3 regions of the Pseudomonas sp. GW821-FHT05D12 genome follow, and region 3 is predicted to be linked to each of the others. Evidence: predicted binding sites of a transcription regulator. Region 3 holds the regulator's gene; each other region holds the start of a gene.
The links. The regulator FliA, encoded in region 3, starts transcription of late flagellar genes. The targets are predictions, from matches to a motif close to CTAAAGTTTNNNNNNNNNNNGCCGNTAA.
Positions count from the first base shown of each region.

Region 1: the regulator FliA is predicted to act here: its motif matches at 2,630-2,657, upstream of AC07SI_RS03150 (methyl-accepting chemotaxis protein).
Region 2: the regulator FliA is predicted to act here: its motif matches at 1,678-1,705, upstream of flgM (flagellar biosynthesis anti-sigma factor FlgM).

Region 1 covers NZ_JBWKSN010000002.1:50,073-54,230, forward strand. The annotation lists gene AC07SI_RS03145 (SRPBCC family protein) at 41-499, opposite strand; gene AC07SI_RS03150 (methyl-accepting chemotaxis protein) at 578-2,572, opposite strand; gene AC07SI_RS03155 (M91 family zinc metallopeptidase) at 2,746-4,158, opposite strand, start outside.
Region 2 covers NZ_JBWKSN010000016.1:113,823-117,980, reverse strand. The annotation lists gene AC07SI_RS26255 (flagellar brake protein) at 1-702, opposite strand, end outside; gene AC07SI_RS26250 (flagella synthesis protein FlgN) at 799-1,269, opposite strand; gene flgM (flagellar biosynthesis anti-sigma factor FlgM) at 1,318-1,641, opposite strand; gene flgA (flagellar basal body P-ring formation chaperone FlgA) at 1,782-2,546, opposite strand; gene AC07SI_RS26235 (chemotaxis protein CheV) at 2,640-3,572, shown strand; gene cheR (protein-glutamate O-methyltransferase CheR) at 3,615-4,158, shown strand, end outside.
Region 3 covers NZ_JBWKSN010000009.1:94,425-98,582, forward strand. The annotation lists gene AC07SI_RS18040 (chemotaxis protein CheA) at 1-398, opposite strand, end outside; gene AC07SI_RS18045 (protein phosphatase CheZ) at 410-1,198, opposite strand; gene AC07SI_RS18050 (chemotaxis response regulator CheY) at 1,217-1,591, opposite strand; gene fliA (RNA polymerase sigma factor FliA) at 1,762-2,502, opposite strand; gene fleN (flagellar synthesis regulator FleN) at 2,499-3,332, opposite strand; gene flhF (flagellar biosynthesis GTPase FlhF) at 3,439-4,158, opposite strand, start outside.

The DNA.
Region 1 (4,158 bases), on a different contig from region 3:
GCGCCCACCGGCGAGCAACCTTCGCGGTAATGTTTCAAAATTATACGAAGGGCGGATTTTCCAGCCGATGCTTGAGTTGGTCCAGGGCAATCGCGGACAACTCGATCATGCGCTCATGCAGGGTGGCCAGCTGCAATTCGGTCTCATAGGTCAGCACGCGCTTGAACAGCGTGCCGCCGCGAAACGGCTGCAGGAAGTAGTGAATGGAGCCATCGACGGCGAGGGAGGTAAACACGGTCTTGAACTCGCCGGGGCGGCGGGCGACCTGTACGCGGTAACTCATGGGCACGCGCACGCCCAAGAGGTCGATCATTTCGGTAAAGCGCGTGCCGACGGGGAGTGAACCGGTGGTGCCGGTGTCGGCACTCAGGGATGTGGGGTGCCATTCGTGCCAGCGATCCGGCTGGGTCACATAGTCGTAGACGGCATCGATGGGGGCCTCGATAAAGCGTTCCTGACTGATCCGCTCCAAGCGGACTGACTGCTCTGCAGCGCGCATGGCACACCTCCTGTGTGGCTGTGAACTGTCAGAATAGTCCGACTCCCGCGCATTGCACGGGAGTATCCAGGCCATTTATCAGCTCACCTTGAAACGCCCCATCAAGGCAATCACGCGTCCATTGGCGTCCAGCAGGGTCTGCGTATTGGTTTGCGTGGCATGGCCGCTCTGCACCAGTTCCTCGACCATATGTCGGATCTGCACCATGCTGCGGTTGATCTCCTCGGTCACCGCGCTTTGCTGCTCGGCGGCCGTGGCGATCTGCGTACTGAGGTTGTTGATATGGCTGACCGAGCCTGCCATCTCGTCCAGGCCGGTGTTGACCCGCGCGGTGGCATCCGCCGCCGATTGGCAACTGGCCTGGGTGTTTTCCATGGCCGCCACCGACGAACTCACCCCGGTAGTCAGGCGCGCGAGCATTTCGTTGATCTGCGAGGTGCTGGCCTGGGTGCGCGCGGCCAGTGCTCGGACTTCGTCGGCAACCACGGCAAACCCCCTGCCTTGTTCACCGGCCCGTGCCGCTTCGATTGCGGCGTTGAGGGCCAGCAGGTTGGTCTGGCCCGCAATTGCGCCGATCACGCCCAGGGTTTCGGTGATGCGCGCGGCGTCCTGGCGCATGTTCTCCACGGTGTGGGTGGCGCTGGCCACTTCGCCGATCAGGGCGCTGACACTGCTGGAGGCTTCGCCGACCACCACGCGGGAACGGTCGGCGTGTTCGTTGGCGCGTTGAGTGAACGAGGCGGTTTCTGCTGCGTTCTGCGCAACCGTGTCGGCGGTGGAACTCATCTCGGTGATGGCGGTGACGGTCTGGTCGGTCTCCGAGGCGTGGCGCACCAGGATCTGGTTGGTGTGCGCCGAGGTTTTCTGCAGTTGCTCAAGGCCCGACGACATGGCGCCGGTGGCCTGCGTGACCTCGCCGATCATGTTTTGCAGGTACACGATAAAGCGGTTGACCGAGTGGCCGATGGCGCCGAGTTCGTCTTCAGCGCGGATGGTGATGCGTCGCGTCAGGTCGGCGTCACCGGCGGACAACGCGTCAATATTGGCTTTCAGCGTGTTCATGCGCTGCACCAGTTGGCGGATCGCATAGGCCGCCAGCAGCACCAACAGCAGCACCATGGGGATTTGCACCAGGGCCAGGCTGCCGAGCACGTCGTCGCGCTGGGCGGTGATCAACGAGGTGGGCAGGGCGGTCGCCAGGAACCACGGCGTGCCTTCGATGGGGCGCATATAGAACGTGCTGGCCACGCCCTGGTTGTCGAACTCGCTGCGCTGCAAGGCCTGGTCACGGTGGGCCAGGGCTTTGCTGACCTGGGCGGCAAATGCCGAGGTGCCGGTGAGTTCGCTGATGTTCTTCAACACCACCGGGCCACTGAGGCGCGTGCTGTTGCTGATGATCTTGCCGTCGCCTTCGACGATCAGCATCTGCCCGCCGATGTCTTTTTCCTTGCTGGCCACCAGCGCGTTGAAAAAGCCCAGGGTCACGTCAATGGTGGCGACGCCATACGCCGCGCCGTCCCGCTGGATCGCCATGGCGCAGTTGGTGCGCGGCTCCTGGCTGGCGTCGTCCTTATAGGCGGCAGCCCAGGCGCATTGGCCACGCGGCGCGGCGAGGCCGCCCTTGTACCAGCTCTGGTCGTAGTAATTGGGGGCAGGGTCGCTGTTCCAGAACGTGTTCACTACGAGCTTGCCCGACGCATCGCGGTGCCAGAACGTGCTGTGCTTGTTGCGCCCCGGCGTGCGCTGGTTGGGCAGCGGCCAGATGCCGCCGCCGAAGACTTTCAGCTCGCCGTACTGGTCCACCAGGCCGGGCAGGACCTTGTCGATGGCATCGCTGTCGAGCAGCACAATGGTCTGGGTGATGCTGCGTTGCTGGGCCTGGACCTTGTTCAGTTCGCCCTGGATCTGCTCGGCCACTTCACTGATGCGGTTGAGCACCACCTGTTCCTCGGTGTACTGCAGCTTCGGCGCAACCAACTGGCCGATACCCACGACCGTCAAGACCAATAACACCAGGACGAACAGCACCAGAAACAGGGTGTAGCGAGTTTGAATGGAGCGCAGTGGGGGCATGGGATTCGTCCTTACGAAGCGTTTATTGTCGACGCGGCTTTTTGGAGCTTCGTAGGGCTATCGGCGTGGATGGGCGGAGCTTTAGGTACGATGGTGCTAAATAGCTGGGGCTGACCAGAGCGAGGCCGACTACCCGCCGCGCTCCGTGTAGGAACCGATATTGAGGCGCCGCTCTACGTCCCACGACCTTGATCGCTAGGTGACCATAAGACGGTCTTCCTCAAGGGTTTGCCCATCTCTTCATTCAGGGCGTTTTCGGTAAACGGTCTCGGATTGACAGTGCTCGGCGGTGTCGAGGGGTCATTGTCGAAATCAAAAGGTTCGGCATCGCTGGGCAGGCCAATGGCTTGACGTACTTCATTCCTGGCGAGACCCGATTCTCCCGGCGCTTCGCGGGTTTCCCCCGGCAGGAATGTACCGGTTGCGCCATTGTAGGCGGAGGCCACCTGACCGAAGAGAGCGGTGGCGGGTATCCGTGTGTTGGTGCGGTCGGCGTTTTCGAGCGTAGCCGGCGAGTCAAAGTGAATGATGCCGCGATCGGCGCGGGCACCGGGCACGCCATTGGTGATCGTTCCGAAGGCCCCTTCGCCTGCGCTTTCGGACTCCTCAGGTGTCATGTTTTCCAGTCCAGTGCTGCCAAACAGGTATTCGTTACCGCCGTGGTTGATCGGCCGTATGCTGACCTTGGCGCCATTTATTGCCGCAAGCTCATCCATTCGCTTGAGTGCCTGTTGCCCCGTGGGTGAACTGCGCAGAAATTCAAAATCGTCGGCGACGCTCTGCTTGAACTCCTGTGCCTGGTCCTCGTTGACTTCTGGTGGGGCGTCCACGCTGAAGCCGCGGTTGCCGGCATTGCTGGGTTTGACCTCGGTGAAAGCCGATCCTTGAGTACGGTCGAAACTATCCCCGGCCTTGGCGTAGATGCGGTCATTGGACTGGTTGTTCCAAATGCTGTCTTTGCCTTTGCCGGTGTAGAACGTCGTGCGTGCGTTCCCGACCAAGTTGTCATCGCCATTGCCACCATGTGCAACGGTGTGCCCGCTGCCGGAGAAAAGCACATCGTCGCCGTCGCCACCATCCATGTAGGTTTGCTTGGTGGCGGGGCCAGAGCCCGCAATGAGCAGGTCATTGCCCTTGTTGCCGTACATCACGCCGTTGCCGCTGCCGCCGATGATCGTGTCGTCGCCCTCGCCGCCGGCGGCATAACCCAAACCACTGCCCAACACCAGGGCATCGTTGCCACGCCCTCCGAACAGCCTGCTGCGACCGCCGCCAGCCTGGATGCGATCCTCACCATCACCGCCTTCCACTCTTGTACGAAGCTTGACGTCATCGTCGATGATGACCGTGTCGTCGCCGCCGTGGGTATCGATCGCCAGCTCCTGCTCGCGGTCTTCCTTGCTTTTGACGTCGAATACATGCGGTTTATCGTTGATTGTGATCTGCAGCTTGTCATTCGGTAAATTGCGCACATGGACACGGTCAGCGCGATCACCGGTTTCTACGTGCAGGAAATTGTTCAGGATCTGCGGCTTTTTCGGGTCACTGGGGTCCCAGTCGATTGACCGGCTGATTTTGGTGCCACC
Region 2 (4,158 bases), on a different contig from region 3:
GTAGACGAAACGCTCGACCTGGCGCTGCACCAGGCCACTCATGTTGTGAAAACGCATGCCGGCGAAGGTGGTGTTGATCTTCTCTTCGAAGTGCAGGTAACGCAGCTCGACCGAGGTGGTCATGCTGCCAAAGGGCAGGGCGGCGATGAAGCGGTCGTAGACCTGGCCCAGTTGCAGGCGCTCGGAAATATCGCCTTCAAAGCGCAGTTTGCAGCCGGTGGCGGAAATATCCAGCAATTTGCCACTGATCGGCGCCTTGAGTTTCTCGCCGCCCAGTTCGATGTTGACCAGTTGGGCCAGCTTCAAGGCGGCCCGGAAAGCATTGCGACGCTGATGGTAAACCACCTCGTCGGGCAAGCTGCCGGTGTAGATGCGGTGGCCGTCCTTTTCGCTGATGCTCATGGCGCCGTTGCTTTCCCACGCAACACGCACGCCGTCGTGGAAGCCTTCGATGCGGAACGGCTCACCGTTTTCCAGGTGGCGTTCGCCGTCACGCGGGATCATTTCATCCAGGGCCAGGGTGCCGCCCTCGCGGTCGACATCCACCAGGTAACTCTGGAAGCGTTGGCTGCGTTCGTGGAAGGTGATGATCAGCGGGTCATGGCTTTCTTGCAGCATCCGCAAGGTGCCGGCGATTTCCAGAGGCGTGGTGAGGACCTTGGGTGGCTGCGGGGCATCTTCCGCATTAAGGGCGTTGAACACGGTTCTTCCATCTCCAGACAAAATACGACTACACGCAAGAGCAGGCATTTTGCCAGTATGTGGCGCGACTTGGATAGGCCGCGCGGTAAACGGGCATCAGGCTTGGCTGCGGGTGCTTGGCTTGACCAGGCGCGAGGTGGATCCCTGGGCGTTGTAAAGCGCCGGAGGCTCACCGCCGTGAAGTATACGCAACTGGTTGGCGGTCGTAGCTTGCTGAAGCTGGATCGACTGACCGTTGAGCAGGTTGGCTTCCTGGCACTGGGCGAGCAATTGATTGAGTTCTTTGCTCTGGGCCAGCAATTGATCGCCGACCGAGGAGTGGCTGGCCAATTGTGCCAGGCCATCATGGTCTGCCGGCAGGCCGAGGCTGATGAGGATTTCGCTGCGTTTTTTGCCGTGCTGTTCCAGCAGGACAATCAGCGATTGTTTGCGCGCCAGAATTTCTTCCAGCAAGGGCATGTCCCGGCCGAAGAGTGCCAGGGATTCTTCTTTCAGCAGCTCGAGCAAGTGTTGCGTCGGCGCTAGATCATCAATGATCAGTTGAAGCAAATGTTCGTCGTGATGCATGGCTGGCCTTGGGGTTTAAGCGTCCAAAAGCCCGGCGCAGGCCTTTGCCTAGCGCTCGGCTTCGAAATTAAGCAGCTTGCTGGCTACACGGTTGCTGTCGACTTTATAGCTGCCATCGGCGATTGCCTGTTTCAATTCGGCCACACGGGCTTTATTGACTACCGGTTGATCGCGCAGCGAGTCAGTGACCTTCTGCAACTGTTGAGCCTCATTGCTCAGGTGTACGGATTCCCCGCTCTGGCTGGCGCTCGCCTGTTCTGCCTTCGCGGGCAGTGGCTGGGCCTTGGCTTCTACGCTGTCCTTGGTACCGCTGGTACGCGTAGGGCCTGACGTTGCCGGGGTGTTATTCAAACGACTGAAATCGATGACCATGATAAAAAACCTCTGGGTATTTGGACGCTTGCCATGTTTTCGGCCATACCCGGACAAACTTTAGGCGCAATTGACAATAAACTGCACAGGCCGGCACCCAACCCACAGTGTAGGAAAAGCCGGCGTCCGATACCAGCGGTCTATAGAGCCACCTCCACTTGACCGGGTGCCGTCACCCGCGCCTTGATCACCCGGTTCGAGTTGAGGTTCTTCACCCGGATCTGCTCGCTCATGCCGCCATTGGACAGCGCCTCGCCCGGCATCTTTACCTGCAGCGCGCCGCTGCTGGCGGAAATCACCACCTGGTCGCCCTTGCGGATCACCTCCGCCTGCTCCAGGTGCACCAGGGTAATGACCTGGTCGGTGACCACTGGTCGGGTCAGTTTTTGTCCGACGGCCTGGTCGAGGGAGGTCAGGTAGCCCTGATTGATCATGCTGATGTCGCGTTCGCGCAGGACAACGTCCTCGAAACCGATGATGCCGGTGCGTTTCAGCGGGCGGGCCACCACCACCACATCCCGGAACAATTTGACCTGCGCCGGCACGAACACGGTCCAGGGTGAGGCGCCTTCGCAGCGAACTTTCACCGTCACGCGGCCGATGGGCTGGGCGGGACTTTCCAGGGTGGCTGTCAATTCCTTGTCGCACATTGGCATGCGCAGGCGCGGATCGAGCTGGCTGACCTGGATTTCATAACGCCCGGGTGTCTGGGTGGTCGCCAGATAATCTTCTACAGTGAACTCAAGAAAGCCCTGAGTGACGCCGATAAGTAGATCAGGCAAGGTGACGTTATCGGCGCGGGCCGTGGTTCCCAGGCTCAAGGCGAGCAATGCCATCGAGACGCAGAGCAATCTGCAGTACCGTGGGAAGCCGGGGCGTCGGGAAACTGTCGTTTTAATATCCATGATCTGTAAATTGCAAAGCTCGTGCCGTTTAGTGTTGGGTGCGCGTCTGCCCTTTAGGGAACAGGCCAAAGGTTTTAGCGTAGGAGTAAAGGCATGGCAGGAGTAATGGATTCAGTAAACCAGCGGACACAGCTGGTAGGGCAGAATCGCCTGGAGTTGTTGCTTTTTCGCCTGGATGGCAAACAGTTGTATGGCATCAACGTGTTCAAGGTGCGGGAAGTGTTGCAGTGCCCCAAGCTGACGATCATGCCCAAGTCCAGTCCCGTGGTGTGCGGCGTCGCCAACATCCGCGGCGCGACCATCCCGATTCTCGACCTGGCGCTGGCCACCGGTTCGCCGGCCCTGCAGGATCGCGAGAATCCGTTCGTGATCATTACCGAGTACAACACCAAGACCCAGGGTTTCCTGGTGCGCTCGGTGGAGCGCATCGTCAACATGAACTGGGAAGAGATCCATCCGCCGCCCAAGGGCACTGGCCGCGATCACTACCTCACGGCGGTGACGCGGGTCGATAACCAGTTGGTGGAAATCATCGACGTGGAGAAGATCCTCGCCGAAGTGGCGCCGACCTCGGAATCGATTTCCGTGGGTGTGGTGGACGCCGAGACGGCACACAAGGCGATTTCCTTGCGTGTGCTGACGGTGGACGACTCCTCGGTGGCGCGCAAGCAGGTGACCCGTTGCCTGCAGACCGTCGGTGTGGAAGTGGTGGCGCTCAATGATGGTCGCCAGGCGCTGGATTACCTGCGCAAGCTGGTGGACGAAGGCAAGAAGCCGGAAGAAGAATTCTTGATGATGATCTCTGACATCGAGATGCCGGAAATGGACGGCTACACCCTCACGGCCGAGATACGCAATGACCCACGCATGCAAAAATTGCATATCATCCTGCATACTTCGTTGTCGGGTGTATTCAATCAGGCGATGGTCAAGAAGGTCGGTGCCGATGACTTCCTGGCCAAATTCCGCCCTGATGACCTGGCAGCCCGGGTAGTCGACCGGATCAAGGCAGCAGATCACGGCTAGGGGATGTCCCCTGGCGGTCACACGATTTAAGAGGCGGTATCATTGTCTACGGGTAATTTGGATTTCGAACAGTTCCGGGTCTTCCTGGAAAAAGCCTGTGGCATATTGCTCGGTGAGAACAAGCAGTACCTGGTATCCAGCCGTCTCAACAAACTGATGGAACAGCAGGGCATCAAGTCGCTGGGCGAGTTGGTCCAGCGCATCCAGGGCCAGCCGCGCAGCGGGCTCAAGGAAATGGTGGTCGATGCCATGACCACCAATGAAACCTTGTGGTTTCGCGACACCTATCCGTTTGAAGTGCTCAAGAGCAAGGTGCTGCCGGAAGCCATCAAGGCCAGCCCGGGCCAGCGCCTGCGCATCTGGTCGGCGGCCTGCTCCTCGGGGCAGGAACCGTACTCGATTTCGATGTCCATCGATGAGTTCGAGCGGACCAACATGGGCCAGCTCAAGGCCGGTGCGCAAATTGTCGCCACTGATCTGTCCGGCACCATGCTCACCAACTGCAAGACCGGCGAGTACGACAGCCTGGCCCTGGGCCGTGGCTTGTCCCAGGAGCGCCTGCAACGTTACTTCGACCCGAAAGGGG
Region 3 (4,158 bases):
GAGGTGTCGGCCGGCTCTGCCAGGCGCGCCAGGGCGGCGAGCAGTTCCGGGGTGGCCGCAGTGATCGGGGCACGTTCGCGGACTTCGCTGAACATGCCGTTGACCGCATCCAGTGCTTCGAGAATCACGTCCATCAATTCCGAGTCAACGTGACGCTCACCCTTGCGCAGGATGTCGAACACGTTCTCGGCGATGTGGCAGCACTCCACCAGCTCATGGAGCTGGAGGAAGCCGGCGCCCCCTTTTACAGTGTGAAAACCGCGAAAAATTGCATTGAGCAGGTTCGCATCATCCGGACGGCTTTCCAGCTCGACCAGTTGTTCGGACAGTTGCTCTAAAATTTCGCCGGCCTCTACAAGGAAATCCTGAAGGATTTCTTCATCGGCGCCGAAGCTCATGTGGGTGCTCCTTAGAAGCCTAAACTGGATAACAGGTCATCTACGTCATCCTGACCTGACACAACGTCTTCACGTTTATCGGCATGAATCTGCGGACCTTCACCCTTGGCGAGATGTTTTTGTGGATCTTTTTCCGAGAGGATCGCTTCACGGTCATGTTCGATGCCGGCAAAACGGTCTACCTGGCCGGCCATGAGCACCAGTTTGAGCAGGTTGCTTTCCACTTCGGTGACCAACTGGGTCACACGCTTGATCACCTGGCCGGTGAGGTCCTGGTAATCCTGGGCCAGCAGAATGTCATTGAGGTTGCTGGAAACCGTGCGGTTTTCCTGCTCGCTGCGTGACAAGAATCCGTCGACCCGACGCGCCAGTTCACGAAACTCCTCAGCCCCCACCTCGCGGCGCATGAAGCGGCCCCAATCGTGGCTCAGGGCCTGGGCTTCGGTGGCCATGCCATTGACCAGGGGCGTGGCGTTTTCCACCAGGTCCATGGTGCGGTTGGCCGCCGCTTCAGTCAGCCTGACCACATAGGACAGGCGTTCGGTCGCGTCGGTGATTTGCGAAATTTCTTCGGCCTGGGGCATGTGCGGGTCAATCTGGAAATTGACAATCGCACTGTGCAGCTCGCGTGTGAGCTTGCCCACTTCCTGATACAGGCCGCGGTCACGGGTCTGGTTGAGCTCATGGATTAACTGCACCGCGTCGCCGAACTGGCCTTTTTCAAGGCTGTCGACCAACTGATGAGCATGCTTTTTCAGGGTCGACTCAAAGTCTCCCTGTGACGTTTCTTTATGCTCCATAGCTCCCCCGCGATGGCATTAGCCGTGGATGCGTTCGAAGATTTTTTCGATCTTCTCTTTCAAGGCCAATGCAGTGAATGGTTTGACCACGTAACCGTTGACCCCGGCTTGGGCGGCTTCGATGATCTGCTCACGCTTGGCTTCGGCGGTCACCATCAGCACGGGAAGGCTGCGCAGTTTTTCGTCGGCGCGCACATGGCGCAGCAAGTCGATACCGGTCATGCCCGGCATGTTCCAGTCCGTTACCAGAAAGTCGATGCTCCCGCTGTTGAGGATCGGAATCGCCGTAATGCCGTCATCCGCCTCGACCGTGTTAGTGAACCCAAGGTCACGCAACAGGTTTTTTATGATCCGCCGCATCGTTGAGAAGTCATCAACGATGAGGATTTTCATGTTCTTGTCCAATTCGACCTCCAAGCAGTCTTAAACGCGCCCAGCACCTGGACGCGCCATTTCAATCAACAGGCATTACACAAAAAGGACTGCCGGGGGCACCACGGGCCGATCCCGCGAGGGTCAATCACCCTCGCGGTGTGGTTTGCAGTGCTCCCCAACACTGCCTGTCAGCGCGCTCGCCACTCTCCCAAACGCCCCCGCAAGCGGGCTGCGCACTGGCTGTGCAACTGGCTGACCCGCGATTCGCTGACTCCCAGGACCTCACCGATTTCCTTGAGGTTCAGCTCTTCGTCGTAGTACAGCGCCAACACCAGTCGCTCACGCTCCGGCAAATTGGCAATCGCGTCCGCCAGCGCACCCTGGAAGCGTTCATCCTCCAGGTCGCGCGACGGCTCCAGATGAGCACTCGCGCCGTCCTCGTGCAGCCCTTCGTGTTCGCCGTCCTGCAACAGGTCGTCGAAACTGAACAGGCGGCTGCCCAAGGTATCGTTCAAAATCCCGTAGTAATCGTCGAGACTCAATTGGAGTTCGGCCGCAACTTCGTGATCTTTAGCGTCGCGACCGGTTTTTGCTTCAATTGCGCGAATTGCGTCACTGACCATGCGCGTATTGCGATGCACCGAACGCGGCGCCCAGTCACCTTTACGCACTTCATCGAGCATCGCGCCACGGATGCGGATACCCGCATAGGTCTCGAAACTCGCGCCCTTGCTCGCGTCGTATTTGGTCGACACTTCGAGCAGGCCGATCATGCCCGCCTGGATCAGGTCTTCGACCTGGACGCTGGCGGGCAGGCGTGCCAGCAAGTGATAAGCGATGCGCTTGACCAGCGGCGCATAGCGCTCGATCAATTCACCCTGGCTGTCACGTGCCGATTTCTTGTAAAGGTTGTAGCCGCTGGATGTCATAGCACCGGTCCTGCGCTCGTCTGATGCACCAATCGCTCGACGAAAAACTCCAGATGCCCCCGAGGGTTGGCAGGCAACGGCCAGGTATCGACCTTCTGGGCAATAGCCTTGAACGCCAAGGCGCATTTGGAACGAGGGAACGCTTCGTAGACTGCACGCTGCTTTTGCACAGCCTTGCGTACACACTCGTCGTAGGGAACTGCGCCGACGTATTGTAAGGCGACATCGAGGAAGCGATCCGTGACCTTGGTCAACTTGGCGAACAGATTGCGCCCTTCCTGTGGACTCTGGGCCATGTTGGCCAGCACGCGGAAGCGGTTCATGCCGTAGTCACGGTTAAGCAGTTTGATCAGGGCATAGGCGTCGGTGATCGAGGTGGGTTCATCGCAGACCACCAACAGGACTTCCTGCGCAGCGCGCACGAAGCTGACCACGGACTCGCCGATCCCGGCGGCGGTGTCGATCACCAGCACGTCGAGGTTGTCGCCGATATCGCTGAACGCCTGGATCAGGCCGGCATGCTGCGCCGGGCTCAGGTGCACCATGCTCTGGGTGCCGGAGGCGGCCGGCACGATGCGGATACCGCCAGGGCCCTGCAGCAGCACGTCGCGCAGCTCGCAGCGCCCTTCGATCACATCGGCAAGCGTGTGTTTGGGCGTCAGCCCCAGCAGAACGTCGACGTTCGCCAGCCCCAGGTCAGCATCCAGCAGCATGACGCGACGGCCAAGCTCTGCCAGGGCCAGGGACAAATTCACTGACACGTTAGTTTTCCCGACGCCACCTTTGCCGCCGGTCACCGCGATCACCTGTACGGGATGCATGCTGCCCATTTTATTTCTTTACCTTGTCTTGCTTAGACGCAGGCTACATGGCTTGGCCGCGTGAATCGCTTGCAGACCATCGATGTAGGTACATTTCACGGTGTTCATCCTGCCCTCAACCCACCCGCTTTGCCGGGCTGTGATAGAGGTCGGCGAACATATCGGCCATCGCTTCCTCGCTAGGCTCTTCTTGCATTTGCACGCTGACTGCACGGCTGACCAACTGATGACGGCGCGGCAGATGCAGATCATCCGGAATCCGCGGGCCGTCGGTCAGGTAGGCGACCGGCAACTCATGACTGATGGCCAGGCTCAACACCTCGCCCAGGCTCGCGGTTTCGTCGAGCTTGGTGAGGATGCAGCCGGCCAGGCCGCAGCGTTTGTAGCTATGGTACGCAGCGGTAAGAACCTGTTTCTGGCTGGTGGTTGCAAGCACCAGGTAATTTTTCGACTTGATGCCGCGCCCGGCCAGGCTTTCCAGCTGCATGCGCAACGCCGGGTCGCTGGCTTGCAGGCCGGCGGTATCGATCAACACCACGCGCTTGCGCAGCAGCGGGTCGAGGGCGTTGGCCAGGGATTGGCCCGGGTCGACATGGGTCACCGACACATTGAGGATCCGACCCAAGGTCTTGAGCTGCTCCTGGGCACCGATACGGTAGCTGTCCATGCTCACCAGCGCGATATTCTGCGCGCCGTACTTGAGCACGTAACGGGCGGCCAGCTTGGCCAGGGTGGTGGTCTTGCCCATGCCGGCAGGGCCGACCATGGCGATCACACCGCCCTCTTCCAGCGGCTCGATTTCCGGCGTGACGATCATCCGCGCCAAGTGGGCCAG